4 regions of the Exiguobacterium sp. SH0S1 genome follow, and region 4 is predicted to be linked to each of the others. Evidence: riboswitches for the same ligand, from Rfam matches in the RefSeq annotation. Region 4 holds a riboswitch; each other region holds the start of a gene.
What was found. A riboswitch is a leader RNA that binds a small molecule or an ion and turns the genes downstream of it on or off. The one in region 4 is predicted to bind S-adenosylmethionine.

Region 1 (7,960 bases), on a different contig from region 4:
CTTCCCGAGGAGCGTGGTCATCGATGCCGAGCCGCCAAAATCGAAAGAATAGGGGTTTAACTTTTTAAAAAGTAGGTTATGACTTAAGGAGAAGCGTACGTATGGTACGTCATGACAGTGATGACCTGTCAAATAAATTAAGTGAGGTTTTTAAGAATCATGGCAAATCTATTCGGAACTGATAAGGACGGCAATAGGAAGAAGCAAGAAGAGATTGAAAAAACGGTCCAAGAGAAAGGGATTACACAAATCCACATGTATTTCTCTGACGTGATCGGAGACTTGAAGCTGTTGACTCTTTCTGCAAAGTTGTTGCCGGAAGTTTTTGAAGGGAAGACGATGTTCGACGGCTCGTCAATCGCCGGTTTTTCTTCTATCAAAAACTCAGACCTATTCTTGAGACCGGATTTAGATCGACCACGCTACGAACAAGACGGTGACGAGAGCATCCTCGCTTTCTTCTGTGACGTCTGTACACCAGACGGCGAACGTTACGAGTTCGACCCGCGCAACGTGTTGAAAGACGCGTTAGAGCGCGCTGCCCGTGACGGTTACTCCATCTTCGTAGGGGCCGAACCAGAATTCTTCATCTTTGACGAAAACGGCGAGTTTTATGACGAGGCCGGTTACTTCTCGACACGTTCAGAAGATAAAGGCTACGAAGTACGTCAACATATCGCCAACCGCTTGAGCGAGGTCGGATTCAACATCGAAGCGGTCCACCACGAGGTCGCACCGGCCCAACACGAGATCGGCATCAAGTACGACACCGCCTTGCACACGGCGGACAACATCCAGTTCTTCAAGGAAGTCGTCCAGCTCGCGGCACAGGAAAAAGGGGCTAAAGTATCGTTCTTGCCAAAACCGCTCCGTGACGTCAACGGTTCAGGGATGCACTTGAACATCTCGGTCTGGAACAACGACAAAGACGGCAACCCGGTCGATAACGCCTTTGAAGAGCCGGAGTCTGACTACGGTCTCTCGCACACGGCCCGCCACTTCATCGAAGGGATCTTGAAGCATGCCCGGGCGACGGCCATCTTCACGAACCCGCTCCCAGAATCATACGAGCGCCTCGTCCCAGGGTTCGAGGCACCGGTCAACATTTGTTGGAGCCCGTCGAACCGTAGCTCGATGATCCGCATCCCGGCTTCACGCGGCAGCGCGACACGCGTCGAGGTCCGTAACCCAGACCCGAGCGCGAACCCGTACTTGGCACTTGCGGCGCTCATCTACGCCGGTCTTGAAGGGATCGAGCATAAGATCGAGCCGTCGGCACCGAACGAGGACGACTTGTTCGAGTACTCGGCGAAACAGATCGAGAGCCAAGGCATCTCGTCGCTCCCGGCGACGTTCCATGAGTCGATCCAAGCATTGAAGCAAGACCGTTTCCACGACTACTTCAACCACGACATGATCGATCGTTACTTGTCGCTCATCCAAGTCCGTAAGTAATCCGATAAATAAAAAACGCCATTCCTCGCGCGAGGAATGGCGTTTTTTTGACTTAATGGATACCGCGCATATACTTTTTAATGACCGGGGCCAGCGCGAACAAGATCATGCTGAGCACGATCGCTACTCCGCCGATGATCCCGAAGTAGAGCATCTCGTTCTCTGGCGAGTAGAACCGGACGAGCTGGGCGTTGATCCCTTGTGCCGCCGCGTTCGACAAGAACCAAAGCGACATCGTTTGGGCCGAGAAGGCGGCCGGGGCGAGTTTCGTCGTCGCCGACAGACCGACCGGAGACAGACTGAGCTCACCGAGGACGATGATGAAGTAACTGAGGACGAGCCAGAGCGGATTGACGAGCGTGTCCGGTCCACCGAAGTAGGCCGGCAGCAAGATCACGAGGAAGCTCAAACCGGCGAACAAGATCCCGAAAGCGAACTTCGTCGGGATGCTCGGCTCACGATCACCGAGCCGCACCCATAACCAGGCGAACACAGGGGCGAGCAGGATGATGAACAACGGATTCAGTGATTGGAACCAGGCCGGCGACAGCGTGAACCCTAAAAATTCAAGATCGGTCCGCTTATCGGCATAGCTTGCCAAAATCGTCGCGCCCTGTTCTTGAATCGCCCAGAACATGACCGAGGCGATGAAGAGCGGGATGTAGGCGATGATGCGTGACCGCTCGACTTCTGTCGTTTTCGGGCTCCGGTACATGACGATGAAGTAGATCGTCGGGATGACGATCCCGAACACACCGACGAGACCGATGAACGTGTTGATCGTGAACAAGCCTTGTGGGATCAGGATGGCCAGTAATCCTCCGATGAGGATGACGGCCAATGTCGTGTACTTGATCGCATTCTTCTTTTCAGACGCCGTCAACGGGTTCGGCACGTAAGACCCGGCGAGGCCGAGGTTGCCTTTTTTCGTGAGGACGAAGACGACGAGACCGATGAACATCCCGACCGCGGCGAGAGCGAAGCCCCAATGGAAGCCGTAGCTCTTTTGAACGCCACCGACGATCAACGGCGAGATGAAGGCACCAAGGTTGATCCCCATGTAGAAGATACTGAACCCGGCGTCACGGCGACGGTCCGTCTCGTGGTACAGGTCACCGACGATACTCGACACGTTCGGCTTCAATAGTCCGGTCCCGATGACGATGAGCCCCATCGAGATGAACAAGAACGTGAGGCTGCCCGGGATTGACAAGACGATATGGCCGAGCATGATGAACACACCACCGAAAAACACGGCCCGAGACGTCCCGAAGACGCGGTCGGCGAGCCATCCCCCGATGACTCCTGACATGTAGACGAGTGCGCCGTACACGGACATGATCGACAGGGCGACGTTCTGGTCGAGACCGAGACCGCCTTCCGATACCTCGTAATACATGTAGAAGACGAGGATGGCCCGCATGCCGTAGTACGAGAAACGCTCCCAAAATTCAGTGAAGAACAACGTGAACAAGCCTTTCGGCTGTCCGAAAAATCCTTTTTGTGGAACGCTGTCCACAATTTTCTGTTTATCGATCCTTTCCATGAAAGATCCCTCCTTAACCGTATTATCATAAGAAGAATCATTATGTTTGTAAAGGAAAACTGAATGTAAAATTCAAACTTTAACAGATTTGAAACGAAACAAAAATCCACCTAAACCAAGTTGTTTTAGGTGGATTGAACAATTAAGCGGTCTTTTGCCTGGCTTCTTCAGAGCTAACATATTTTCCGAGACGCCAATAGATGAGACCCGACAAACAACTTGCCGCCCCGACAAGGATGAGGGCGATGTGCCCGGCGCGTTGGTCGAGGAACAGGCTGGCCATGAGCGGTGCGGTCACGCCGCCGATCAACCATTGGATGCTGGCGGCCCCGTTATAGGCACCGCGCATGTTCTCGGGGGCGATCATGGCGATGAACGTCTGTTGGACGGGCGACATGATCATCTCGCCGAGCGTATAGAACGCGTATACGGCGAGCAGGATACCGACGAGGACGAGGTACGGGGTACCGAGCGTATAGAGGAGCCGCGGCACGACCGCAATCAACATCATCCCGATCCCGAAAATCGTCGCCCCGACCAGCATGACGTTGCCGAACGGTTTGCGCCCGAGTTTTGAGGCGATCGGGAATTGGAACAAGACGACCATGATGCCGTTCAAGGCGAGCAGATAGGCGAACGGGTTCTCGCGGTCGGTGAACGACGGCATCGACTCTTTCAAGAACAGCGGCAACATGCTCTCGATCAGCGAGAAGCCCATCGAGATGAAGACGCCGGCGAAGATGAAGACGAGAAAGACTTTGTCGTTGTAAAAGACACGTAAGACGTCACGGTTCGACGGTGTCTCCGCTTCGGTCGTCTCTGGGAGCGACTCGCGGATGAAACGTCCGAGAACGAGCGCGTACAAGGCGAAGACGAACGCTGCCGTGAAGAAGATGTACTGTCGGTCGATGAACAAGACGGCACTGCCGAGCAGGGGACCGAACGCCGCCCCGATATTATGCCCCATCCGTAAGAGACCGAACGCCTCGTTCATCTGTTCCGGCTCGGTCACGTCGGCGACCATCGCGCTCGCTGCCGGGTGGAACAGCGAGTTCGTCAAACCGAGCATGGCGTTCAAAAGGAGCAGCGGCCAAAACGTTTCCGCGAAAGCGAAACCGATGAGCGCGACCGCATCACCGAGGATGGCGGTCATCATGACCGGTTTTCGACCATATAAGTCGGCGAGACGTCCGCCGACGACCGAGCCGATGAGCGCCATGATCGGTCCGGTCGCTAAGATGACGCCGACTTGGACGTAGCTGTCGAGCTTGTCGCTGTAATAGAGGACGAGGAACGGGGCGATCATGAACATCATGACACCGGTGATCGTCTCGCCGAGGAAGCGAATCCAAATGTTACGGTCGAGCCGTTTGAGTGATTGAATCATGCGTTTCACCTGCTTCTACAAAATAAAAGGGACGAAGGATGCACGGAGGCATACTCGTCCCTACTTGCTTATGCACGCCTCGGAAGACAGGCGGGTGACTTCAGTTCATGAAACGGAAGACCCCGACCTGTCAGTATGAAATTGGATACGATGTGGCTGCGTCATGACTGACATGGCGGGTCCTCCTTTCTGAAAGTTTACTCTTCGTTTCAACTGTATGACAGGTTCTTGAAATGTGTCAACATATTTTGACTTGCGTCATAACAGTTCATTTAAATTCTTGCGGGTGAGCCGATAATCGATCAACCGGGACAAGACGACTTGAATCATCGCGGTCACGGGTACGCTGATGAACATCCCGACGAGGCCGAACAGGCTCCCCCCGATGATGATCGATGTGATGACCCAGAACGGGGTGATCCCGACGCTGTCGCCGAGAATTTTCGGGCCGAGCCAAAGTCCGTCGAACTGTTGCAGCAAGAAGATGAACAACAAGACGAGCAGGGCCGTGAACGGGTCGTAGAAGTAGGTGATGATGAACGCCGGGATCATCCCTAAGAGCGGCCCGACGTATGGGATGAAGTTCAGCACCCCGATGATGACACCGAGCAAGAGCGCGTACGGCGCGCCGATGATCAAGAGCCCGATGACGGCCATCACGCCGATGATGAGACAGTCGAGCGACTTTCCGATGATGTAGCGTTTAAAGATATAGTCCATCTCTTGGAAGATGTCGATCGTCGTCTTCGCCGAGGCGACCGGGAACATCGCGTACAGTAGACGCTTGAACATCCGGGCGAACACTTCCTTGTCTTTCAACAAGTAGATCGAGATGACGATCCCGATCAACAAGTTGATCAACGTCATCGTGAAGCTCGACACGTAACCGACCGAAGACACGACGGCCGTCTCGACCCATCCGGAATACCGTTCCTCGAACCGGTTAAAATCGATCGCTTGGGCGATCGTCGCATTATACTCCTCGACATACGTTTTCAGCTGCCCGAGAAAGCCATCGATTTGGCGAATATAAAACGGGAGCTCCTCGATGAGAGACGCGACGCTCGAATAGATGCGAGGGAACAGCGTCACCGCTGACACGACAAGGATCCCGATGAACGTGACGTAGACGATCAACAAGCCTTGGTAGCGCTTCAAGTGGAACCGCTCTTCTATATAGGATAGGACGGTGTTGAGGAGCAGCGCGATGGCGATCCCCATGATGATCGGCGTCAACAGCTGAAACGCATACTGCATGACCCGAGAGATCGTGTCCGGCTCGCTGATGACTTTCCATAGGACGAGCAGAATCAGCCCGATCACGCTTAACTTCCATATCAATTGACGGTTTAGTTCCAATGGTCTATCCCCTCATGCTGTAAATTTTGCAGAATAACGTTCACCTTTTACTATGAACGTTTTTTTACCGGGATTCAATAGCGGTAAGGAATTTTTGAAATAAGGATTGACAAGGTTGGTAACGTTTGGTTTACTAAATGACATATTACAGAAATTATCAATTGCATATAAAAACACTTTCTATCAAGAGAAGCGGAGGGACTGGCCCGATGAAGCTTCAGCAACAGATTGTTTCAATACTGTGCTAATTCCAGCAAGGTGACCTTGAGAGATGGAAAGGTGGTTGTTTGAATACGTCCGTATCTCGACACCCCTTTCCTCGGAAAGGGGTGTTTTTGCATAGGAGGACTATTCATGACAGACAGACGCTCGAAGTTACTTAAAACGTTACCACCCCAGCATTTCGTCGGACTCGCCGCCGAAGTCGCCGCACTCGAGCGTTCAGGCCGCGACGTCATCCGGCTCGGCCAAGGGACGCCCGACTTGCCGACACCGGCCTCGATCTGCGAGGCGCTGCAGACGGCCCTGCTCGACCCGGCGACGCACCAATACGGACCGTTCCGGGGACAGACGCGCCTGAAGCAAGCGGTCGCGACGTTCTACCAGACCGAATACGGCGTCGCGCTCGATGCCGAGACCGAAGTGGCCATCTTGATCGGCAGCAAGTCGGGACTCATCACGCTCCCGCAATGTGTGCTCGAGCCAGGTGACGGCATGTTGCTACCGAACCCGGGCTATCCGGACTACATCTCGGGGGCACGTCTCGCCGGAGCGGTCGTCCACGACCTCGTCCTCCGGGAAGAGAACGGCTATCTTCCTGATTACGAGACGCTCGATCCGCAGGGGGCGCGACTCATGTATTTGAACTACCCGAGCAATCCGACCGGCGCCGTCGCGTCGCCCGCGTTCTTTGACGACACGGTCCGGTTCGCGAATAAGCATGACCTCATGGTCGTCCACGACTTCGCCTACGGCAGCATCGGTTTCGACGGTCACGTCCCGCCGAGCTTCCTGCAGGCGCCTGGAGCGAAAGACATCGGCATCGAGGTGTATACGATGTCGAAGGCGTTCAACATGTCCGGCTGGCGGGTCGCTTTCGCCGTCGGCAACCGCGACATCATCGAGGCGATCAACACGTATCAAGACCACGTCCATGTGAGCGTGTTCTCGGCCATCCAAGAGGCGGCCATCGCCGCGCTCGAGTCGCCACGTTCGCTCCGGGACGACTTGTCACGGTTGTATGAGGCCCGCCGCGACCGGCTCGTCGACGGGTTACGTCAGGCCGGATGGGACATCACGGCCCCGAGTGGCTCGTTCTTCGTCTGGGCGAAAGTGCCGGACGGGGACGCAAAATCGTTCTCGTATAAGCTGCTCCACGAGGCAGGGGTCGCCGTGACGCCGGGCTATTTCTTCGGCTCAGAAGGCGAGCGGTACGTCCGGTTCGGGCTCGTCTCCGCCGAGCCGAAGATCGACGAGGCCGTCGAGCGGATCGAGAAACTGTTCGCGACGTATGAAGAGGTCCGGGCATGATCCGCCAAGCCGTGCTCGAGTACGACCATGCGGATGACGCGCTCGAGCGGCTCGATGAATTGATCGCTGGCCGTCGTGCTCACGTGCTGCGCGGGCAGAACGGTTTTGACGTCGTCAAGCGTGTCCTGCCAGCGATCACTGCCTATCCGACATCGCTGTTCCGTGGCGAATGCACGGACGCCGAGGTCGAACGGCTCCGTTTGAAGGATGTGGACGTCCTCCTTGCCGTCGGTGGGGGCAAGCTCGTCGACACGGCGAAACTCGTCGCTTACCGGCAAGGTGTCCCGCTGATCGTCATCCCGACGCTCGCCTCGAACTGTGCCGCCTTCACGCCGCTCAGCGTCATCTATGACGAGCAGGGAGCCTATGACCGCTACGACGTGTTCCGCGTCGTCATCGAGCGGGTCATCGTCGACGCAAGGGTCGTGACCGACTCGCCGTACGACTACTTCCGGGCCGGCGTCATCGACACGGTCGCCAAGTTTTACGAGGCCCGCTATTTGAGCGGCGACAGTTCGCCTGATGCCGGCGTCAATACCGGTCTCGCCTTGGCCAAGCAATGCGGCCGGCTCGTCGAACTCGACTTGAGTGAGTCCAGTTTCACCGCGTATGGGCCAGAGACCCGGTTCGCGGTCGATCACACCCTTGCCGTCGGCGGTGCCGTCGGTGGTTTCGGGGACGCC
Region 2 (7,960 bases), on a different contig from region 4:
AAGTCGTTCATGTACTGTTCGGTTTGTTCCCAAGTGCCCGAGCACGTCCCGTTGATTCCTTCGGAAGAAATCAAGATACGTCCTTTGATCCCGAGGTCCTTACAATACTTGAGGTGTTGTTGTGTCAGTGTTTCTGGGTCCTCGATGTTGACGTACTTATAGTACAGTAAGACCCGCATTGGTTTTGTTTCCATGTTATTGCTCCCCTGTGTTCAGTTTTTTGCAGGAAAACGAACGTTGGGTTGTGTCGTTCGACGAATGAACTTGCCTGCAACCACAAGTCCATTATTATATGATAGATATCACAGTGAAATTTCGCAAATACTTTTTATTTTTTTTTGAGGAGGGCAGGGGGATGCGTCCTCTTGAACGAATTCGGGTAAAAGGTAGTAACGAAAGCCGAAGGTGGAAACTGAAATGCTCACATCACTCCAACAATATATATTGAACATCATCGAATGGCTCCAAGGACTGCCGGGAGGTCCTTGGGCTGGACTTGGGGCCCCGTTCCTAGAAGCGATTTTCCCGTTCCTCCCGCTCGTCTTGATCATCTCGGCGAACGCGGCCACGTATGGCTTCTGGCTCGGTGTGCTCTTGTCATGGATCGGCAGTTTGGCAGGGACGCTCCTCGTGTTCGCCGCCGTCCGATACGTGTTCCGCAAACCGATGACGCGTTGGCTCGAAAAACATAAACAGGGTGTCTATTGGCTCGATCGCATCAACCATATGAGTCCAATCTCGCTCGGATTCTTATATTCGTTGCCGTTCATCCCGGTCAGTTTGATCACGTACTTACTCGCCTTGATTCAAATGCCGCTCCGGACGTTCGTATTGGCGGCCGGATTCGGGAAACTGCTCGTCGTCGTCATCTTCTCGGTCATCGGTGATCAGTGGCAAGAGTTCATCCAAAGCCCGTTCCGCTTGTCGATGCTCGGTTTGCTCTTGCTCGTATTGTGGGCGATCAGCCGGGGTCTCGAAGAACTTCTCAAACGGCGCGCTTTCAAAAAACGGAACGAAGAGCTCAAACGTAAACGTGAAGCGAGAACATAAAAATCCTCGAAGGCGACCGCCTTCGAGGATTTTTGCTTAGTTGGTTTTTTTGAAACGTGGGAAGTTGAAGACGATCGCCAAGCCTCCGCAAATGAACAGGAGGAACGGATAGAACATATACGGGACGAGGGCGGGGGACGCCGTGTTCGTCAACTCGGCGGCGATGAGGAGCTGCGCCCCGTAAGGCAGAAGTCCTTGTACCCCGCACGAGAAGATGTCGAGTACGCTCGCTGACTTTTTCCGTTCGATGTCATACGTATCGGCGATATTCGCGGCAAGCGGGCCTGCTACGAGAATCGAGATCGTATTGTTCGCCGTCGCGACGTTCGTCGCACTGACGAGCCCGGCGATGCTCCATTCCGCACCAGCCCGGCGTTGAATCCGTGACGTGAGTGCGTCTCGTAAATAGGTGAGTCCACCGTTATGCGAGATGAGTCCGACGAGTCCGCCCATGAATAATGTCAAGAGCGAGATCTCGGCCATGCCCATCATGCCGTCGGCCATCGCCGTGACGTAAGACGTGACGGCCAAGCTTCCGTCAATCAGCCCGATGATGCCAGCGAGCGCGATGCCGCCGAGCAAAACGAGGATGACGTTCAGTCCGGTCAAGGCGAGGACGATGACGGCGAGATACGGAATCAACTTGTACCATTCGAACGCGGCCACTTCAATCGTCGACTCTCCGCTTGAGAGAACGGCTAACAGGACGGTCGTGATGATTGCGGCCGGGAGCACGATCCAAAAGTTGGTCCGGAACTTGTCGCGCATGTTCGTCCGTTGTGTCCGGACGGCGGCGATTGTCGTATCCGAGATGAACGACAAATTGTCTCCGAACATGGCCCCGCCGACAACGGCCGCGGCCGCGATCGCGATATTGACCCCGCTCTCTTGATGGATGCCGAGCGCGATCGGGGCGAGCGCGGCAATCGTACCGGTCGATGTGCCCATCGCCATCGAGATGAAAGCGGCGATGACGAACAGTCCGCTCAGTAAGAGTGACGGTGGCAGGAACGTCAAGGCCGCATTGACCGTCGCGTCAATCGCACCGATTGCACCGGCGACGCTCGAGAACGCACCGGCGAGCAGGAAGATGAATATCATGATCAAGATGCCTGGATTACCGGCACCTTGGGCGATGCGCTCAACGGTCTGAGTGACGCTTCCTTTCGTCATCATCGCAGCGACAATTAAAGCGATCAACGCCGCGATCAGCACCGGGAACTTGTAAAAGTCGCCATAATAAATACCCGCCCCGATGAAGAAGACGAGGAAGACGAGCAAGGGCAAGAGCGCCCATTTGTTAGCTGTTGGTTGTTCCAATCGATTCACCTCATTTCAAAGAATAGAAAAAAAGAGCCTTCCGAAAAAGGCTCTCTCTGTAAGAGACACCCTTTTCATCTTTCGAGCAGAACGCTCGCTGGATTTGGCACAGGTTACCCGCTGCCGAGACATCTAAGGGCCAGTCCCTCCGTCTCTCTTGATAAAAAGTCGTCATGATGTAGTTGTTAGACACGTTTCCTAACGTACCTGTTTCAAATCGGGTTGTCAACAGAAATCCCCCTGCGCCAGTGGACGCGGGGGGAAGTCATGTCGTCAAAAAGTTGTAATGGGCGACGCGGTTACGACCGGCGTACTTGCCGCCGACGTAAAGGGCCCGGTCAGCGTTACGGATCGTATCGTCAAGCCGTTTGTCGCCGAACGCTTGAATCGTATCGACACCGATCGAGGCGGTCACGGGAATATCGACCCCATCGACACGGAACGGCTTATCTTCAATTTTCTGCCGAATCCGTTCGGCGATATCGACGGCTTGGTCGACGTCGCAATGATTGAGCAGCAAGATGAACTCCTCGCCCCCGTAACGGGCCGCAAAGTCATCGGTCCGGAGCATTTGCCGGATTCGCCGCCCGAACTCTTGGAGCACGCTGTCTCCGACTTGGTGACCGTGCGTGTCATTGATTTTTTTAAAGAAGTCGATGTCGAGCATCGCGACCGAGATCGGGTACATCGAGCCGTCCGAGATTTGTTGAATCCCATACTCGTAGAACGCGCGCGCATTGGCGAGCAGCGTCAAGCTATCGGTGCGGCTTTCCGTGTATAGGCGGTCGCGCTCGTGGCATCGGCTGATCGTTCGGTTGAACGATTTCAACAGTTTTACCATCTCGTTTTGAATGATGGGGGGATAGCCATAGACGTGTTCACCAATCATGACGATACGTGTGCGAATCCCGTCAATCTCTTCTGACTGGACTGAGATGAAGCTGTGGTAATCGTCATGAAACGCATCTGACAACGCTGCGTCCCATTCGAAGCGCATCTCATAATCGACAGACTTGGCGTGTGGATGGCGCGCTTCCATCAAGTCGAAGACGAGTGGACGGTCGATCGGCTGTCGCGTCAACAAATCGAAATAGAGCGTTCGGTCGAACAGGACGAACTCGACAAACCCTTTATCATATTGGTTGAGGCGCTCACATTGACTCAAGAACACTTCAATCGCCTGGGCCTCGCTTTGAGATAGGGAGACGGCCTCTTTCGCTTCATCGTACTGTTCGATCAATGACTTGAACGCGTCTTGGCGCCCTTTTTGAATCATCAACCGCTTAATAAAGAACGTGAGGGCGGCCGCGATGCTGCTGACGACGAGCAAGTTCGTCTCACGGAAGAACGACGCGGCGAAGATGAAGACCAAACTGACGATGTACGTGTAAAACGCGATGCTCAAAAAATCACGGACCGGGATATCGACGCGGAACCACCAGCCGACTTGATACTTCTGGACGACCGTGTTCAAAATTATGGCAATGATCAGACCGACGAGCGGAACGAACGAATCCTGCGAATAGAAGCCAAGACCAGTTTCACCTCCGAGGGCCAAGTAAACACTTGCCGGGATGGCGATTTCTAAAAATGACGTGATCGCGTTCCAAGGATAAGTGAACCGAAAGCGGCGGAGCGCGACGCGCGGTTTTAGGTTGGCGAACTGAAAGACGAGAAGTCCGATTTGGTTGACGAGGAGCGCCGTCTCAAAATCAAAGAATAAAAAGATGATGAGGACGATACTTTCTGAAAACGTGAAATAAATGCCTTTTCGTTCAATCGAGTCCATTTGGAAAATGACGACGAGCAGCGCGATCAAGATGAACGGAAGCGGCTCGATCGCCGGAATATCAAGAACACCGGTTGTAAACAAGGTGATGGTCAGTAAAACGATCAAACTCCAAATGCTCCAACCGAGGACGGACATTTTGCGAAAATGATTCATAGTTCCCTCCTGTGTGGGAAAAGTCTTCTCATATGTATGGTAGGAGATTCGGCACGGTTGCGCCCAAGTCCTGCCTATTCATCATAATGGCTGAATTCTAGCATTGAGTCTACATCAAATATCCTCTATAATGAAGTTGCTTTTCAACCACATAGACGAAAGTCGATGAAAAAGAGAGTAACGATCGTTTAGTCAACAAAGCGACCTAGGGATTGGTGAGAGCCTAGGCTGACAAACATCGCGAAACGCACTTTTGAGATGCTATCCGAAGCGAGTAGGCGTAGCCGGGGGCCCCCCGTTATCACCGTTAAAGTGGTCTGTGTAAAACAGGCAAGAAGAGTGGTACCGCGGGCCAACCCGTCTCTTTGCATCTGTGCAAAGGGCGTTTTTTTTATGACTAGATTTGAAGGAGGAAATTTACATGAGTTATGAACGCAAGTATGCGGAGGCTCTGTCACGTGTCATCGGTGACGAACTCACGCTCGACCAGATTGAGGCATTGATTGAAAAACCAAAACATGAGGCACACGGGGATCTCGCGTTCCCATGCTTCCAACTCGCCAAGGCGTACCGGAAAGCGCCGGTCATGATTGCGACTGACATCGCCGGTGAATTGAACGACGAACTGTTCACAAAAGTTGAAGCGGCCGGTCCATACGTGAACGTCTTCTTGAGCCGTGGCGTCGTCTCGCAGGAAATCATTAACGTGGTTCTCGACGAGCAAGCGGATTACGCGACGCATGCAACACGCAACGAGACGATTGTCACGGACTTCTCATCACCGAACATCGCCAAACCGTTCTCGATGGGGCACTTGCGCTCGACGGTCATCGGTAACGCCATCAACCAGATCGCTCGCAAAAACGGCTATAACGTCGTCGGTGTCAACCATCTCGGTGACTGGGGTACACAATTCGGGAAACTCATGGTCGCTTATAAGAAGTGGGGCGATGAAGAAGCGGTCCGGGCAAATCCGATCGCTGAGCTCTTAAAGCTATACGTTCACTTCCATGAAGAAGCGAAAACCCAACCTGAGCTTGAAGACGAGGGCCGTGCTTGGTTCAAAAAGCTCGAGGACGGTAACGTTGAAGCGACCGAACTGTGGACGTGGTTCCGTGACGAGTCGCTCAAAGAGTTCCAAAAAGTATACGATCTCCTCGGTGTCGAGTTTGACAGCTTCCACGGTGAAGCGTTCTACAACGACAAGATGGACCGGATCGTCGCCATGCTCGAAGAGAAGAACCTGCTCGTCGAGAGTGAAGGGGCGATGGTCGTCTCGCTTGAAGACGAGAACTTGCCACCTTGCCTGATCACAAAGAAAGACGGCGCGACGCTTTACGCGACACGTGATTTGGCTGCGGCCGTCTATCGTCATGAGACGTACAACTTCGTCCAAGCGAACTACGTCGTCGGTGGCGAGCAGGCGCTCCACTTCAAACAGTTGTTCTCGGTACTCCGCAAGCTCGGTTACGACTTCGTCGACGGCATGCACCACGTACCGTTCGGCTTGATCTTGCAAGAAGGGAAGAAGATGTCGACACGTAAAGGCCGCATCGTCCTACTTGAAGAAGTATTGAAAGAAGCGATCGAGAAAGCGCAAGCGAACATCGAACAGAAGAACCCTGAGCTTCCAAACGCAGAGAACGTGGCTCGTATGGTCGGCGTCGGCGCCGTCATCTTCCACGATTTGAAGAATGAGCGCATCAACAACATCGAGTTCGACCTCGACAGCATGCTCAAGTTCGAAGGGGAGACGGGACCTTACGTGCAGTACACGAACGCACGGGCGAACTCGCTCCTCCGTAAAGGCAACTACGACGGTGCGACGTTCGCAGGTGCGGACGACGACCACACGTGGGGCGTCGTGACGATGCTCAACGCGTTCCCACACGTCATCACGCGTGCCCATGAGCGCCGTGAGCCGTCGATCATCAGCCGTTATGTCCTCGACTTGGCGCAATCGTTCAACAAGTATTACGGCCACGTCCGTGTGCTTGAAGAAGATGCGGGCAAACAATCGCGTCTCGCGCTCGTCAAAGCCGTGACGATCGTCTTGACGGAAGGACTCCGTTTAATCGGTGTCCAAGCTCCAGAAGAAATGTAAATACGACAAAAGGGACCTGCGAAAGGTCCCTTTTGTTGTGTCACGCCTTCATCCGCGTGACTGTTCGCGTCTTCGTATCATACAGACACCATTCTCGGTCGAAGATGACGGCGCCGACGTTGATGACGTAGCGCTTCTTCTTCAACTTGAACGGTGTCCCGATTTCCCAGGGAATCGAGCGGCCTTTCCGGTAGATGCCCGGAATATGACTATGCCCGATGAAGACGAGCGGGTACTTGCCTTTTTCGACGATCGGCTCCCAGTCGGCGCTCCACTCGATTTGGTGACCATGTAAGAACAGCGCCTCATCGAGTGTCGTCTGTTCAGGCAATAATGAGATGCGGGTCTTGACAGGGTGCGACACGATGAGCACTTCGTCAATCCGTTCTTCTTGGTTGCCGCGCAGGCTCGGGAACGTCAAGAGCGCCTCGTACTGCTCGTCAAACGTCATGACGTCAGAGACGTCATGAAACCGTTCGTTGCGCCGTTTTTTGCCGATATGGCACTCGTACAAGTCGCCGAGGCAGAGGATGTGCTCGGTCTCGCGCCTGACCGCCTTGAGGACGGCTTTCAAATCATCAAACGAACCGTGCGGGTCACTGATGATGGCGAGTTTCATCGGTAGTTCGTGAACTGGGCATCGACCGATAACTCGAGCTCACGGACGAGTTGCATGACCGCTTGTAGGTCATCCCGTGACTTGGCCGTCACACGAATTTGATCGTCTTGAATTTGCGATTTCACTTTCAACTTCGACTCTTTGATGGCGTTGTTGATCTTCTTGGCATCGTCTTTGTCGATTCCGCTCTTCAACTTGACACGTTGACGGACGGTACCGCCGAGTGCGCGTTCGATTTTTTGATAGTCGAGGTTTTTCGTCGGCACACCGCGCTTGATCAACTTCGAGATCATGACGTCTTTTAACTGTTCGAGTTTGTAATCGTCATCTGAGACGAGGACAAGGTCACCGTTATCGAGTGACATCTCACTCTTCGACCCTTTAAAGTCGTAACGGTTCAAAATTTCTTTTTCGGCGATTTGGATCGCGTTTTTCACTTCTTCGAGGTTCATTTCTGACACGATATCAAAAGAATTGTCTTTTGCCATGTTTCATCCATCCTTTGTATGGGTTTTGTTATAATGATAGCAGATTTGAAGCAGTGAAGGAGTGAAACGATGGAACATACAATCGATAGACAGACAAATGTAGACTTGGATCACGTTGCATATCATGGAAAAGACCTTGGGGTGACGTTTAAAAGTGAACTCATCCGTCTGCGGGTGTGGTCGCCGGTAGCCGAGCAAATGACAGTGAAGCTTTATCGTACGGCGCGGGCGCGTAAGTTTGATCGCATCGAGCTCGAACGGGCCGAAAAAGGGACATGGATGGTCGAGCTTGACCGGGCGCAATTCGAAGGTCAGTTTTACGTGTTCGAGGCAATCGTTGACGGCAAACGCATCGAATCCCTCGATCCGTATGCGAAAGTCGTCGGCGTCAACGGGAAGCGGGGCTGCCTGCTCGACCCGTCTTCAATCAACCC
Region 3 (7,960 bases), on a different contig from region 4:
TGGGTCGTATCTCGGCGCTCGTGCAGCCATCGAGATGCTGCAACATTCATTCTTCAACGTGTTGTCAAAAGAGGAGCGTAACGCCCCACAAGTCTTCTTCGCGGGCCACAACATCTCGTCAACGTACATGACGGAGTTGCTTCAAGTACTCGAAGGCAAAGAAGTCTCAGTCAACGTCATCTCAAAATCGGGAACGACGACAGAGCCGGCAATTGCTTTCCGTGTCCTCAAGCAGTTCATGGAAGAGAAGTACGGCCAAGACGGCGCACGCGAGCGCATTTATGCGACGACAGACCGTGCCCGTGGCGCTTTGAAGACGCTCGCTGATGCAGAAGGTTACGAGACGTTCGTCATTCCGGACGATGTCGGTGGACGGTTCTCTGTCCTCACACCAGTCGGTTTGCTTCCAATCGCGGCGGCAGGCATCGATATCGATGCCCTCATGGAAGGTGCGCGTGACGCGGAAAATGCCTACAGTTCACCTGAACTTTCAGAGAACGAGGCGTACCAGTACGCGGTCGTCCGTAACGCCATGTATGCGAAAGGTAAATCGATCGAACTTCTCGTCAACTACGAGCCGGCACTCCACTATGTATCAGAGTGGTGGAAACAGCTTTACGGCGAGTCAGAAGGCAAAGACAACAAAGGGATCTTCCCGGCGGCAGTTGACTTCTCGACTGACCTCCACTCGATGGGACAATACATCCAAGAAGGTCGCCGCGACTTGTTCGAGACGGTCATCCGTGTCACGAACGTCCGTCACGCGTTGAACGTCCCTGAAGACGCACAAGACCTCGACGGCTTGAACTTCCTTGCCGGTGAGACGATCCAATTCGTCAACGACAAGGCGACGGAAGGAACGCTCCTCGCCCACACGGACGGAAACGTGCCGAACCTCGTCGTCGAATTGCCAGAGATGACGCCATATCATCTCGGCTACTTGTTCTACTTCTTCGAGAAGGCGTGCGCGATGAGCGGCTACATTCTCGGAGTCAACCCGTTCAACCAGCCAGGTGTTGAAGCATATAAAGCGAACATGTTCGCGTTGCTTGGAAAACCAGGTTACGAAGAACAAAAAGCTGAGCTTGAAAAGCGCTTAAACCAATGATTTGTTGTAGGTCCGCCTCGGCGGGCCTATTTTTTTGTTTGAAACTAGGGTGAGACAAGGTAAAGTGAGAGTAGACACGGGAAAGAAAGGGATGGACTATGTTGACATTCACGGACTACTATCACAATAAAGTCGAGTTGAGCTTCGAGCACTATCCATTTTCGGATACGCCGCTTCACGTCTGGGTCGTCGCCCGCTATGCGGACAAATGGGTGCTCACGAAGCATAAGCAGCGCGGACTCGAATTTCCGGGAGGGAAAGTCGAACCCGGAGAACACGAGGACGACGCGGCGATTCGGGAAGTGTACGAGGAGACGGGAGGCGTCGTCAAGACGCTCCATTATTTAGGGCAGTACCGGGTGCTCGGGCGTGGCGACACCGTCATCAAAAATATTTATTTTGCGGAGATCGAGCGGTTCGAGGATCATCCGGCCGTCGATGAGACCGATGGGGCCGTCTTGTTGGACATGTTACCGACGAACCTGCTCCGTAACGGCCGCTACAGTTTCATGATGAAAGATAAAGTGTTGCCCGAGACGATGAAAGTACTCCATGACAAAAAGTTGGTTTGATCGAGTCGACGTCCTGCCTCCTTATGCGGGATATCCCGTTCATCGAGGTTGGTACGAGACGAGTGACGGGGAAGAAGTCGTCGCCTACACGATCACTCCAAAACGCCCGAACGGCCAGGTGCTGTTTTATTTACGAGGCGGCACCGGGAGGATCGGTGACGTCCGGTTGCCTCGGCTGATGCAGTTCGCGGCGAAAGGGTTCCATGTCGTGGCGCCGGTCTATCGCGGGAACCACGGGGGGACCGGGAAAGAGGATTTCGGAGGCGCCGACTTAGAGGACGTCGTGTCTCTGTATGACCGCGTTAGCCGGACGCACGAGACGATCCACGCCCTCGGCTTTTCCCGGGGCGGCATGATGGCGTTGTCGCTCGCATCAAAACGTCCCGTCACGTCGGTCACGTCGTGGGCGGGTGTGACGAATTTGGAGTGGACGTATGAAGAACAGCGTTCGATGCGGAAGATGTTGCGCCGGATGACCGGGGGAGACCCGGAGGCGGTCCATGAGGCGTATGTCGAACGGTCTCCGCTCTTCAAAGACTGGCAGGCGCCGACGCTACTCATTCATGGGACGGACGACGAGCAAGTCCGGCTTCGTCATGCGACCGCCCTCGCCGACAAGATCGGTTCGCAAGCAGAGCTTTGGATCTTGCCGTTCGCCCATCAGCTCCCGTTCTGGGAAAAATGGAAGACGACGGACCGAGCGATGGATTGGATGTTGGCGATTGCAAGAAAAAAATGACTAGTACCCGAGCGGGGTACTAGTCATTTTGAGTTAGAAGACGATTGGGCCGGCCGCGATGACTTTCTCACTCGCTTTCGTGAATCGTTTAAAGTTTTGTTGGAACTTCAAGGCGAGCGCTCGCGCTTCGACATCGTAATGAGCCGTATCTTTCCAAGTGTCACGTGGGTTGAGCACGTCTTGTGGGACGCCATCGATATGGACCGGGATGTCGACGTTGAAGATGTCGTGCTTGACAGTGTCGACGTCACGCAATTGACCATTGATCGCGGCGTTCACCATGGCCCGTGTGTAGCTGAGCTTCATACGTGATCCTTCACCGTAAGCCCCGCCGGTCCAACCCGTGTTGACGAGGTAGACGTCGACGTTATGCTGTTCGATCAACTTACCGAGCATGTCGGCGTACCGTTCCGGGGCGAGCGGTAAGAACGGTGAGCCGAAGCAAGTCGAGAACGTTGCTTGTGGCTCGGTCACGCCGCGCTCCGTCCCGGCTAGTTTTGATGTGTAGCCAGATAGGAAGTGATACATCGCCTGCTCTTTCGTCAACTTGCTGATCGGCGGGAGCACCCCGTAAGCATCGGCCGTCAAGAAGACGATCGTGTTCGGGTGACCGGCCCGTGAAGGGAGCATCGCGTTATCGATGTATTGAATCGGATAAGCTGCTCGCGTATTTTCGGTGAGCGAGATGTTTTTGTAGTCGGGTGAGCGGTCTTCGTTCAAGATGACGTTTTCGATCAACGATCCGAAACGGATAGCGTCATAAATTTGCGGCTCGTTCTCACGCGACAAGTTGATCGTCTTGGCGTAGCAACCGCCTTCGATGTTGAAGATGCCGTCTGGTGACCAACCGTGTTCATCGTCACCGATGAGATGACGTTCCATATCGGCTGATAGCGTCGTCTTCCCCGTGCCCGATAGTCCGAAGAAGAGCGCCGTCTCTCCGGCGTCCGAGACGTTGGCCGAGCAATGCATCGACAAGACGTGCTGTTCAGGTAATAGGAAGTTCATGACCGAGAAAATCGATTTTTTAATTTCGCCGCCGTATTCTGTTCCCCCGATCAGAATGGTACGCTTGGCGAACGAGACGAGGATAAACGTTTCTGAGTTCGTCCCGTCAACTGCTGGGTCGGCCTTGTAGCTCGGTGCATAAATGACCGTGAACGGGTCAAATGCAGCTCTCGCTGGCCACTCACGCAAGAACAACTGCTTCGCGAACAAGCTGTGCCACGCGTACTCGGTGATGGCGCGTACAGGTAGCGTGTAGTGCTCGTCAGCTCCAGCCGAAGCTTCGAGATAATACAGCTTCTGTTTCGTCTCGAGATGAGTGAGGACTTTGTCGAGAAGAGCGGTGAACTTGTCTTCTGCGATCGGCTGATTGACCGGCCCCCAGTCCACTAACGAGTTGCTGACTTCATCTTTGACGACGAATTTGTCTTTCGGTGACCGCCCTGTGAATTTCCCTGTACTGACCGATAAAGCCCCGTCTTTCGTCAGTACGCCTTCACCGTTACGAATGGCTTCTTCCACCAGTTCTGGAACGGTTAAGTTCCGTAATACATCGGCACCCTTAATTAATTCTTCGATTTTCAGGAGCGTAGTCGCCATCCTGAGTCCCACCTTTCCCCTAAATAGATGTGGATGAAATCCGCATACTTCCGCGATTAATTAGTATGACACTTTTTATTATATGTGACACACTAATCAAAAACAAGCATTTCTTTACCCTTTAAAGTAAGCGCTTTCTTACAAAGACATTCTAACATATTCTGTATAAGCGGGGAGTGAAAAAACGGAAACCGTCAAAAAAATGTTTGATATTTCACAAACATAAATGATTTCCGTGATTACGAAGAAATTTACAAATTAAGCAGATACGCTTGACAGAACGGTATGGCATTTATATGATGGTGTTCGTAACGGATACTCTTATTCTGAGCGGTGGAGGGAACAAGGCCCTACGAAGCCCAGCAACCGTCCGATCCTGTAGTCTTTTTCGGAAAAGGTGCTATCCTGAAGCGAAGCGACAGCTTCGAACGATAAGAGGGTAAGGAAGAACGATTCAACCTTTCCCATTGAACGTGGCGAAAGGTTTTTTTCATTACCGTCCCAAAGCAACGCGTAAGGGGAACGAGTACCGTCCACACATCACCCTTATTAATAGGAGGTTTTTCGAAATGTCAAACTTGAACCGTCGACTTTTCACTTCGGAGTCCGTCACTGAAGGACATCCGGATAAAATTTGTGACCAAATCTCAGATGCGATTTTGGATGCAATTTTGGCTGAAGATCCAAACGCCCGCGTTGCGGCTGAGACGTCTGTCACGACAGGTCTCGTGCTCGTAGCTGGTGAAATCACGACATCGACTTACGTGGATATCCCGAAAGTTGTACGTGAAACTGTTCGTGAGATCGGCTACACGCGCGCCAAATATGGTTTTGACGCTGAGACTTGTGCTGTACTCACAGCAATCGACGAGCAGTCGGCAGACATCGCACTCGGTGTCGACCAAGCGCTCGAAGCTCGTGAAGGTCAAATGACTGACGAAGAAATCGATGCGATCGGTGCCGGTGACCAAGGCCTCATGTTCGGTTATGCAACGAACGAGACACCTGAACTCATGCCGCTCCCGATCTCACTCGCTCACAAATTGTCACGTCGCTTGGCAGAAGTCCGCAAAAACGGAACGCTCACTTACCTTCGTCCAGACGGTAAGACGCAAGTAACTGTCGAATACGACCAAGACAACAACCCGGTCCGTATCGATACGATCGTCATCTCGACGCAACACGCAGAAGACATCACGCTCGAGCAGATCCAAGCGGACCTTAAAGAACATGTGATCGAAGCAGTCATCCCGGCTGAACTCATCGACGCCGAGACAAAATACTTCATCAACCCGACTGGCCGTTTCGTCATCGGTGGACCACAAGGTGATGCAGGTCTCACAGGACGTAAAATCATCGTCGACACATACGGTGGATACGCTCGCCACGGCGGTGGTGCGTTCTCAGGTAAAGATCCTACAAAAGTTGACCGTTCGGCAGCATACGCGGCCCGCTACGTGGCGAAAAACCTCGTGGCAGCTGGACTTGCTGACAAAGCGGAAGTTCAACTTGCATACGCGATCGGTGTCGCACACCCGGTTTCAATCGCGGTGGACACGTTCGGCACTGGTAAATTGAGCGAGACTGAACTCGTTGAACTCATTCGTGAGAACTTCGACCTTCGTCCGGCCGGCATCATCAAGATGCTCGACCTTCGTCGCCCGATCTACAGACAGACAGCAGCTTACGGACACTTTGGTCGCACAGACGTTGAACTCCCATGGGAGCAGACGGACAAAGCGGCAGTGCTTGAAGAAGGCGCAAAACGTTTCGCATAAGCATAAAAAAACGACCTTTCGCGAGAAAGGTCGTTTTTATTATGCTTGTGGTTTATTTTCGTTTGTTGCGTTCTCGTTGCCGAGTGCCGTATCTTTCGCCTCGACGACTTTCTCACCAATATCTTGTAAATCTGATTTTGTTTCCTGGGCCGTCTCGACGACTTTGTTCACGTCTTCTTTGACCGTGTCGACTTCACCGACAACTTTTTCATAGACGTTTTGCACATCGGTCGACACTTCTTGAATCATACCCGACGCCGATTTCACTTGCTCGATGACTTGAGACGCTTTACCGGACGGATCTTCTTTGATCGTGTCGACGAGACCGCCGACAGACGACTTCGCATTCGTGAGCGACTGTTTCGTCGTCTCGCGGTTCGACGAGCTAAGTAGGGCGATCAGACCGCCGACGAGCGCACCGAGAAGCATTCCGGTCACGACGTTGATTCTAGGACCACCCGAGTTGGTTTGGTCGAATTGGCGATTCGGGTTGTTAGCGTTAGCTGCGTGCGGATCGTTTTGTAATGTTGGTTCCATGTCTAAACACTCCTTTGTAAGTTGGCATTGGTACTCATATACCCTAGTTAAAATAGAAAATAACGTTCTGCTTGATTTCGACACGAAAAAGTAATAGAAGAGCAGGATATTTTTTACGTGATGGGGAATGATAGTACTAGATTGGCCAAAAGGGGGAAGCTGTTATGAAGATGCGGGAAGCCGTACCAGAAGATGCCGCCACGATTCGAGATATCGCACTTGCGACCATCAGTGTGACAGATGACGTTCGGTCTAAGGTGATGGAGCGCGCCTATCAACAAGAAGAGATCGTCCGGGCCATCGGTTCGAGTGAAGAAGCGAAAGAACAGTTGTTCATCGTCGGTGAGGCCGAAGGAGACGTCATCGGGTTTTACCATGCGATCGACCGCGGTGATACGTGGGAAGTGCTTCGTCTCTATCTTCATCCGGCTCACCATCGCCAAGGACTTGGGGCGGAACTGCTGACACATCTCCAAGAGCGGAAAGCGCAGCCGATCGAGCTGTACGTCGAGAGTTCGAACGAGCAGGCGATCGCGTTCTTAAGCCACCAAGCGTTCACCGAACTGAACCGAATTCAAGAAGAAGTGTACGATCAACCGATGGAGCTCATCCATTTGCGTTACGACCCACGCTAAGACTCCAGACGGATTTTCTTTCAAACATCAGTCAGCGGCTGATGTTTTTTGTTAGAATTGATGAGACATACTAATAATGAGGTGACAGCATGACATATGAAGAAGAATCACGAAAAGGGGTCATCGTGATCGTTTACCCGTTGCAGTTCACGTCCCGACTCAGCGAAGCATTTTTGCAGCGACTCAGTGTCGACTATGAGGTGCTCGTCGTGACCGGACAGACGGTCGGACTAACGGCAGAAGACCATAAACAGCTGATCAAGAACACGCTACGGGAAGCGAGTCAGTCCAAACTACCGATTCACGTCATCGCCTTCAGTCTCGGGGCGCTCTTGACGAACCGCCTCCTGCAAGAGTACGACGTGCCGCTCGGGAGTTTGACATACATCTCCCCGCTCTTTGATTGGCATTCGTCCCGCCAAATCGGCGGGCTCAAGCAAGTCGTCGCCAGTGCGGTCGACCGGTTCCGCCCCGATTTGCCGCTCAGTATGATGACGTTCACCGGCGGCGGGGAAGAGTCATCTCGTTTCGGCGAGATCACATACGCGCAGTACCGCGAAATCGAAGAAGAGATCGTCGAGCATCAAGAGGAGAAGAAACATTTACCTCGCTTACCGCTCGCTTGCTTCTACGCGCCGGACGATCGTTTCGCCGACGTGAAGCTGACGTTGAACGTCTGCCGCAAAATCGGCGGCGACCAAGTCTACATCCGTCGACTCGAAGGGTTCCCGCACTTTGGCTATGAACGGTTGAACACAAAGTTCGCGGAGACGCTGTTAACGTTTTATGAATTGATTCGGGAATAAATAACAGGCGACTCGCGTGAGTCGCCTGTTTTCATGCCCATTTTTCGATCGCCACGATGAATGGCGGATGATTGATTTGGTTGACGAAACCGTAATGGAGGACGCCGGCTCGTTTTTGGTCGAGTGACTCGACGTACGTGAGCACCTCGTCCCGCTCGACTTTCCCGCTCTCATGGCCGT
Region 4 (7,960 bases):
CGACTGGAACAGATGGCGCACCATCTGGGCGGTGTGGATCGTCCTGATCGTCCTTTTGTTGACGATCCGCCTCATACAAAGTGTGTAAAAAAACGAGTGAAGCCAAGTACATGGCTTCACTCGTTTTTAGTTGTCACGTTTATCGAACGTGATTGACGCGATCGCGTCGTGCTGGTGGATCGACTCTTCGTTTCGGCATTCGACGAAGAAGTTGACGACTTGTTTCATCTCGTACAAGTCGGCTGCAATCAAGCGGACCATATCTTCTACGAAACGTGGGTTTTCGTAAGCGATTTCTGTAGCCCGTTTCTCATCCGGACGTTTTAAGACCGGGTGAAGTGGTGCCGATGCGTTCGACTCCGCCGCATCGAGCAATGCGAGTCTCCAGTCGAAGCCGTCGAGCGACGCTTCGTCAAGACCGGCTTCGATTGTGATGTAGCCGCGCTGGTTATGGGCGCTGTATTCGCTGATCTCTTTTGAACATGGGCATAGCGTTGTCACGTTGATGACGAGGCCGACCGTCACGCTCGCCATACCTGTCTCGAGGTTGTATGTCACGTTGTGCATGACGTCGGCGTTCATAAGACCGCTGAGGCCCGTCGCCGGTGCTTTTCGGCTGAAGAACCATGGGTAGCGGACCGTCAATTGACCTTCCGTTTGTTCCATGCGCTCGGCGAGTTCTTGGGCGAACTCGATGAGCGAGCGGTTTGATAACGTCCAGCCTTGCGTATGGTACGCGTCGAGCTGTTCCGTCAAGCGGGACATGTTGATGCCTTTCCGATCTTGGACGAGTGATGTCGTTAATTCAAACGTTGCGACCGTCGCTTGGATGCCGTCTGGAGTTTCGATGTTGACGGGATGTTTGACGTTCGAGATCCCGACGCTGTCGAGTGCGAACAAGAAGTTCTTAGGTGTATTTTGAAGATCGACCATTTTATCTTTTTCTGTCGGTTTCGTACCTTTGACCGGCGGGACCGAGCCGAATAGTTTATGTCGTTCTGCTTTAGTAGGTAAAGCGACATGGCTTGTAGACATAATCGGATTCTCCTTTTTTAAGAGGGCAAATGACCGCCACTCGTTCTTGTTAGGATTTTATCACGAAATGGATACAAACTGGGTATCATTTTGCTTCGCGAACGTGCTTTGAACCTGCTCCGCGGAAAAAACTTCAGACATTGAATAAAAGAAGATTGATTTAATTTGCGCACGGGAATAAAATGTTCCTGTGAACTTAAAAATAGATCACTTTTAAATATGAAGGAACACAAACAAAAAGGGGATGTTTTAATGGATTGGCAGTTAATCCTGCAGTACGCCTGGATCATCGTCGTACTCGTCGGTCTTGAAGGGCTACTATCTGCAGACAACGCGCTCGTGTTGGCCGTCATGGTCAAGCACTTGCCGCGGACAGAACAGAAGAAAGCGCTATTCTACGGTTTATTAGGAGCGTTCGTCTTCCGCTTCATCGCATTATTCTTAATCTCGTTCTTAATCAACGTCTGGCAAGTCCAAGCACTCGGTGCCCTTTACTTGATCGGGATGAGCGCGCGACATCTATATATGACGTATAAGGCGCGCAAGATGGATCCAAGACAAGACCTCGCTGCCGAGGCGAAAGAAGAGACGGCAATTACCGAGAAGCCGGTCACGAAAAAAGAGTTTTGGTGGACGGTCGTAAAAGTCGAGTTCGCCGACATCGCTTTCGCGGTCGACTCGATCTTGGCAGCGGTCGCACTCGCAGTCAGCTTGCCGCCGCTCGGTCTTGGAGAGATCGGTGGAATCGACTCAGGTCAATTCTTCGTCGTCTTGACGGGTGGACTCATCGGGGTCATCTTGATGCGATTCGCGGCCCGCGTCTTCGTGAAGTTGCTGCATCAACGTCCGACACTGGAGACGGCCGCCTTCCTCATCGTCGGCTGGGTCGGTGTGAAGTTGACGGTACTCGTCCTCGAACACCCTGGCTTCAAGGAATTGATTGCCGGTACACCGTTCGCGTTCATGGGTCTTCCAGACGGTTTCGTCCACTCGTTAGGTTGGACACTGTTCTTCTGGTCGGTCATGGTTGGGATTGCTGTTTGGGGTTGGTTCTCTTCCAAACCGACAGCGGTCAAGCATTAAAAAAAATCCTGTCTTTCGCGTATGCGGAAGGCAGGATTTTTTGTTAGGCAGTCACGTCTTGCTTCTCGTAGATCGGCACCCAGCCTTCTGTTGTCACGAAGATGCGGACGGCGACGACTTGGCGGTCGTCTTGGAGCGTGAAGTAGTGGCGCGTGTTCACCGGGACCGAAATCAAATCGCCCGGATTGAGTTCGATGTTGAAGTAGCCACGTTCGGCGTCGTCGATGGCGAAGATGCCGTGCCCGCTGACGATGAAGCGGACCTCGTCGTCCGTATGATGGTGTTCCTTTTGGAAGTTGACAAGCAGTTCGTCCAAGTTCGGTGTCGCGTCAGACAGCGAGATGACGTCGGCCGTTTGATAGCCGCGGCGCTCCGACACGTCTTGAATCTCGTCACGGAACGTTGCGAGGATGGCTTGCTTGTCGTCGGCCGTCAGTTCGTAGTTTTCTTGAAGCGCGATCGGAAGTTTAGCGATGTCCCACTGCTCATACAGAATACCGCGCGATTCTAAAAATACGTTCACTTCAGATTGGTCGACGAGACGTTCTTCGGTTTGTTGGAAATAGACAGTTGCCATAGATAGTTCCTCCTTATGAATGGACGCCTAAGGCGCGTAGTTTTAACGTGTAGCTGAACAAAAATTCGTATGCTTCTAAATAACGTTTCGCCGCAGCCGGCGTCTCGCCCCAGACCGTGATGCCGTGATTACGGATGAGGACGGCACCGGCGCTTGAATGGACGTGAGGCGCGAAGGCGGCCGCGAGCGTCGGGATGTCGGCATGATTGTCGATGATTGGGACCCGGACGACCGCGTCCTCTTCCCAATACCCGAGTGCCTTGATGATCTCTTGCCCCGTGAAGACGACCTCACCGTTCACGGCATGGAGCTCGGAGATGACGTTGTTGTCGACCGTATGTACGTGGAGTGAACACGCCGCCGCGGTCTTGTTGAACACCTCGACGTGTAACAGCGTCTCAGCGGACGGTTTACCAGTTTGTTCGCCAAGTAACCTGCCGGCCGCGTCTACGAGGACGAAATCGTCCGCGGTCCGTTTTCGTTTATCGCGTCCGCTCGCCGTGACGAGGAAGGTCAGCGGGTCGTCGGAGACACGAATCGCCAAATTGCCACTCGTTCCGGGGAACCAGTCGCGCGCGGCGAGTTCGTCTTTAATGTCGGCGAGTTCAAGCCAACGTGCGGTCACGCTCATACGTGCACCTCCTTCATGTGATGGGTGATGTCGTCGAACGTCTCGAACGGGGCGTAGGCGATGCCTTCTGCTTCACAGAGCGTGATGAGTTGCCCACGGGCGTAGACGAAATCGGCCCGTTTGGCGATCTCGAAGTCGGTCACCGAGTCACCGATGACGATCAAGCGATCAACGGGATCGACGATCGTCCGGGCGATTGTCGGTTTGCAGCAACCACAATCATTCGTGCAATGCGCGTCACAGGCGTAGGGCCAGTCGACGCGTACCGTCTCGCCTGAGAAGTCGGCGACGTTACAGTAGATGTGGTCCGGCGCGACGTGGTCTTGCAAGATCGGGTGTACGAAAAAGTCCATGCCGCCGCTGACGACGTCGAACTTCCAGCCATGTTCTCGGATCTCTTCCAAAAATGCTGGGAAACCTGGGCGCAAGGTGATGCGGTCCAGCAAGTAGTCACGGTACGCCGAAGCGTCAGCGCTCGGCAACAGCTGGAACATCTGCCCGACCCCGGAGCGGATCGAGATGTCTTGAGCGAGCACATCGTCTTTGAGCGCGTGCCATTCGGGCGGTGCGAACGCCCGCATCAAAGCGATGATGTTGTCCTCGGCCGTGATCGTCCCATCGAAGTCACACAAGATGTGAATCGTCATTGTTTTGACCACGCCTTTAACGCGGCCTCGAGCTCGTTCGTCTGGCTCGCCACGCCCAATACTTGCTCAATCGCTTGTCGGAACGCCCGGGCCCCGGCGGCCGCGCCGTCTGGGTGACCGTGGATGCCGCCGCCGGCGTTGATGACGACGTCTGTGCCGAAATCACGGATGATGTCCGGGACGAGCCCCGGATGGATACCGGCCGATGGGACCGGTAGAATCGGTTTCGTCCAGTGCGGCCGAGCACTGCCATCCCGAATCGTGAACGCCTCATCAGACGGTGTCGCAAGTGAACCGTATGGGGACGGGAACAGCGTCAAGTCGGCCCCCGCGAGGCGGATCAATTTTCCGAGCAAGAGCGAGTGGCTGATCGAGCCGGTCAAGGCCCCGGCGAACGCGGGGTGCGCCAAAATCGGGACGTTAATTGTTGGATCGCTCGCGAGTTCGCGGAGTGTGTCGAGCCCGTATGTATAGACGTTGAACAACAGTGCCGTCGCGCCCGCCTCGATCAAGCGGAGCGCTTGGTCACGCAGCCCGAACACCGGACCGCTGAGCGTGATGGCATAGAGCGAACGTTTCCCGGTCGTTTCGAACTGTTCTTGGATGACGGCCGCCCCGATTTTAGCTCGTTCAAGCGACGGAGTGAGCGGGTTGTCGTATAGGATTTCATCATCTTTGACGATGTCGATGCCGCCGGCGAGCTGGTCTCGAAGTTGCTGTTCTAAGAAGCGTAAATCACGGCCGATGATCCCTTTAAAGATGCTCATGACGAGCGGGCGATCATGTACGTCGAGCAACTCACGAACGCCTTGAACACCGAACTTTGCTCCGGGGAATTCAGATGCAAGCGTTTCGGGTAACGTTAAGTCGATCAAGCGTACCGAGTCATCGAGCGATAATTTCCCGAACGTCGTCGTCAAGATGGATGAGAAGTCGGGCGTGACGTTATGGAGCGGATAACGGATTGTGAAGCGGCTCGTTGTTTCCGTATGCGTCGTTGAGACGACCTCGCCCCGATACGCCTTTAATTGTTCTTGCTCTAGGTGAGGCAGTTCCGTCCACGTGCCGACGGTCAGTTCGAGGGCGATTTTCTCGGCGACAGTCGCGACGCGGTCCGTCCGGCTGATTTCATATGTGGCAGTAATACTCATGTTCGTTCCTCCTTCCGGTCAAACAAAAAATGACCCCATGCCGAGGCAAGAGGTCATCATAAAAAAATGAACTCTTATCTCTCAGCTTACGCTGCAAGAATTAGCACCGTGCCCAATCGGGTCGGTTGCTGCGACATCATCGGGCTTGTCCCCTCCGTCTGCTCTTGATAAGAATGTATTTTGAAGTTGTGAAATTTAATTGAATTTTGTCACACAATATCCGGTTCGTCAATTCCTTTTTTTGAGAAAAAAAGTTTGAGTTCGTTGTTACCATATATGCATAAAAAAAGTGACCGTTGCTCCAGCAAATTGCCGTTGACAAAGGTGGGGTCGAGTCCGTAATATTCATCACAACAAGTTCACACAATCGAATACGACACTCTTATCGCGAGTTGGCAGAGGGAATTGGCCCGATGATGCCGCAGCAACCGACCAGTAGGCACGGTGCTACATCCACCAGACATACGTCTGACAGATGAGAGGAACAACCGTTACGGCTGTGCCTCTTTCTCGCGGAGAAAGGGGCTTTTTTTGTGGGGAATATACCGAAAGGGGAAACAGACATGGCTTATCAACCATTTACAGAACAGACAGTCGTCGAGCACGTCAGAACGTTAGGGTTACTCGAAGATGGGGGCATCGCGCATTGCGAGGAGATCGGGGACGGCAACTTGAACCTCGTCTTCCGCATCCGTCAAGGCGAAACGAGCCTCATCGTCAAGCAGGCGCTACCGTATGCGAAAGTCGTCGGCGAGAGTTGGCCGCTCACACTTGAACGGGCGTGGATCGAGCAGCTCGCGTTGCGCGAATTCGCCAGCGTCGTCCCGCGTTTCGTCCCGGTCGTTCTCGGCAGTGACCGAACGCTCGCCTACACGATTTTAGAAGACTTGTCTGACTTTGATATCGTCCGGACGGGCTATTTGGAAGGGAAAACGTATCCTGAACTTGCCCGTCACATCGGTGAGTTTTTAGGACAGACGTTGTTTGAGACGTCCGACTATGCGGCCGGCCCGATTGAGAAGAAGCGGAAAGAACGGGATTATTACAACCCGGAACTATGCGATATCACTGAAAAACTGATCTTCACCGATCCGTACAAAGATGCCGAATCGAACAACATCGAAACCGCGCTCCGTCAGGACGTCGAAGCGCTTTGGCGTGACCAGAAATTGAAAGTGGAGGTCACGAAACTGAAAGTCGGTTTCGTCACGAAACACGACGCGCTCTTGCACGGGGACTTACATACAGGCAGCATCTTCGCGACGCAACAAGAGACGAAAGTCATCGATTCGGAGTTCGCTTTTTATGGACCGTTCGGCTTTGACATCGGGCAAATTGTCGCCCATTTGACGCTATCGACGTTCCATGACCCACTCAAACGGTTCGAGCGGTTCACCGACGTATTGACGGTATGGGAGACGTTTGAGAAGACGTTCCGGACGAAGTTTGAGACGGCGGTCGAACCGTTCAACACGGACGGGTTCGTCGATGAACTACTTCAAACCATCTTTAGCGACACGATTGGCTATGCCGGATGCGAACTGATTCGCCGCACCATCGGCCTCGCCGGAGTCAATGACCTCGAGACGTTACCGGAAACGGTCCGGCTCGAGCGGAAACGGGAAGCGCTCACGCTCGGCACGACGCTCATTAAACAGCGCCACGATATCCGTTCGATCGATGAATTAGTGACGCTGTTAGCGGGGGTACGCGTATGACAGTCCAAAACATTCGCTTCGAACCGTCCCGGGACGAGCTCGTCATTTTAGACCAAACGTTACTGCCCCATGAGGAGCGGTACGTGACGATCGCGACGCTCGAACAGGCGGAGCACGCCATCGAGACGTTACAAGTCCGAGGCGCGCCGGCCATCGCCTATTTCGGCGCATTCGTGCTCGCGAAAGAAGCGGTCCGGCTTCAAGATGACCCGGACTTCACACGCCGGCTCGACCTCGTCGGCCGTCGGTTGATCGCGACGCGACCGACGGCGGTCAATCTTCAAAACGTGATCGAGTCGCTTCTCGGATTCAACGTCGGAGACGACTTTGAAAGAATCGCGACTGACATCAAACATCGGGCCATCGCGCTGTTCGAGCGAGACGTCGACACGTATCGGGCCATCGGGGAGCATGCGCTCACGGTGCTGCCAGCAGGGGGGAACGTCTTAACGATCTGTAACGCCGGGGCGATCGCGACGTCGCGTTACGGGACTGCGCTCGCTCCGTTTTACGTCGGGAAAGAGCGAGGTATCGCGTTTAACGTCTTCGCTTGTGAGACGCGGCCGCTCCTCCAAGGGGCACGCCTGACCGTCTGGGAACTCGACCAGGCCGACATCGACGTCACGCTCATCACCGACAATATGGCCGCTTGGACGATTCAGGCGAAAGGGGTCGACGCCATCATCGTCGGCGCTGACCGCATCACACGGACGGGTCACGTCGCCAATAAGATTGGCACGCTTCAGCTCGCCGTCCTGGCTAAACATTACGGGATCCCGTTTTACGTCGCGGCCCCGCATTCGACGTTCGATTTGACGGCGGACGATGTGATTCAAATCGAGGAGCGGAGCGCGCTAGAAGTGACCCATATCGGCGGACAACCTACGGCGCCGGTCGGGATCACCGTCTTTAACCCGGCGTTTGACGTCACACCGCCTGAACTGATCACCGGACTCATCACCGAAGCGGGCGTGTTCGAGCCGAATGAAGCAGCGATCACACACCATGTAGGGGGAACGGTTCACGTGTGAAACAGCAGCTCCGTGCTTGCCCGAACGATGAAGTGTGACCGTCTTGGTATGAGACGGGAATGGCCAGATTTACTTAGTCGACAAAGG

Region 1: another riboswitch for S-adenosylmethionine. It lies ahead of EVJ20_RS03790 (aminotransferase class I/II-fold pyridoxal phosphate-dependent enzyme); the one in region 4 lies ahead of mtnK (S-methyl-5-thioribose kinase).
Region 2: another riboswitch for S-adenosylmethionine. It lies ahead of EVJ20_RS10520 (Na+/H+ antiporter NhaC family protein); the one in region 4 lies ahead of mtnK (S-methyl-5-thioribose kinase).
Region 3: another riboswitch for S-adenosylmethionine. It lies ahead of metK (methionine adenosyltransferase); the one in region 4 lies ahead of mtnK (S-methyl-5-thioribose kinase).

What each region holds. Positions count from the first base shown of each region.
Region 1 is NZ_SJVC01000001.1:744,999-752,958, reverse strand. It holds gene EVJ20_RS03810 (glutamine synthetase family protein) at 160-1,455, shown strand; gene EVJ20_RS03805 (peptide MFS transporter) at 1,508-3,001, opposite strand; gene EVJ20_RS03800 (MDR family MFS transporter) at 3,144-4,388, opposite strand; gene EVJ20_RS03795 (AI-2E family transporter) at 4,647-5,747, opposite strand; SAM riboswitch class I at 5,925-6,025, shown strand; gene EVJ20_RS03790 (aminotransferase class I/II-fold pyridoxal phosphate-dependent enzyme) at 6,102-7,277, shown strand; gene EVJ20_RS03785 (iron-containing alcohol dehydrogenase) at 7,274-7,960, shown strand, end outside.
Region 2 is NZ_SJVC01000003.1:276,275-284,234, forward strand. It holds gene trhO (oxygen-dependent tRNA uridine(34) hydroxylase TrhO) at 1-194, opposite strand, end outside; gene EVJ20_RS10515 (TVP38/TMEM64 family protein) at 418-1,050, shown strand; gene EVJ20_RS10520 (Na+/H+ antiporter NhaC family protein) at 1,087-2,370, opposite strand; SAM riboswitch class I at 2,442-2,537, opposite strand; gene EVJ20_RS10525 (GGDEF domain-containing protein) at 2,636-4,315, opposite strand; T-box leader at 4,472-4,683, shown strand; gene argS (arginine--tRNA ligase) at 4,737-6,419, shown strand; gene EVJ20_RS10535 (metallophosphoesterase family protein) at 6,460-7,038, opposite strand; gene EVJ20_RS10540 (YajQ family cyclic di-GMP-binding protein) at 7,035-7,526, opposite strand; gene pulA (type I pullulanase) at 7,596-7,960, shown strand, end outside.
Region 3 is NZ_SJVC01000001.1:1,157,926-1,165,885, reverse strand. It holds gene EVJ20_RS05960 (glucose-6-phosphate isomerase) at 1-1,108, shown strand, start outside; gene ytkD (RNA deprotection pyrophosphohydrolase) at 1,207-1,680, shown strand; gene EVJ20_RS05950 (alpha/beta hydrolase family protein) at 1,661-2,419, shown strand; gene pckA (phosphoenolpyruvate carboxykinase (ATP)) at 2,453-4,024, opposite strand; SAM riboswitch class I at 4,343-4,462, shown strand; gene metK (methionine adenosyltransferase) at 4,594-5,802, shown strand; gene EVJ20_RS05935 (YtxH domain-containing protein) at 5,842-6,339, opposite strand; gene EVJ20_RS05930 (GNAT family N-acetyltransferase) at 6,504-6,974, shown strand; gene EVJ20_RS05925 (alpha/beta hydrolase) at 7,064-7,780, shown strand; gene EVJ20_RS05920 (class I SAM-dependent methyltransferase) at 7,812-7,960, opposite strand, start outside.
Region 4 is NZ_SJVC01000005.1:162-8,121, reverse strand. It holds gene EVJ20_RS15180 (hypothetical protein) at 1-88, shown strand, start outside; gene folE2 (GTP cyclohydrolase FolE2) at 127-1,035, opposite strand; gene EVJ20_RS11715 (TerC family protein) at 1,288-2,118, shown strand; gene EVJ20_RS11710 (cupin domain-containing protein) at 2,162-2,695, opposite strand; gene EVJ20_RS11705 (methylthioribulose 1-phosphate dehydratase) at 2,709-3,326, opposite strand; gene EVJ20_RS11700 (2-hydroxy-3-keto-5-methylthiopentenyl-1-phosphate phosphatase) at 3,323-3,973, opposite strand; gene EVJ20_RS11695 (2,3-diketo-5-methylthiopentyl-1-phosphate enolase) at 3,970-5,124, opposite strand; SAM riboswitch class I at 5,196-5,298, opposite strand; SAM riboswitch class I at 5,504-5,606, shown strand; gene mtnK (S-methyl-5-thioribose kinase) at 5,688-6,842, shown strand; gene mtnA (S-methyl-5-thioribose-1-phosphate isomerase) at 6,839-7,873, shown strand.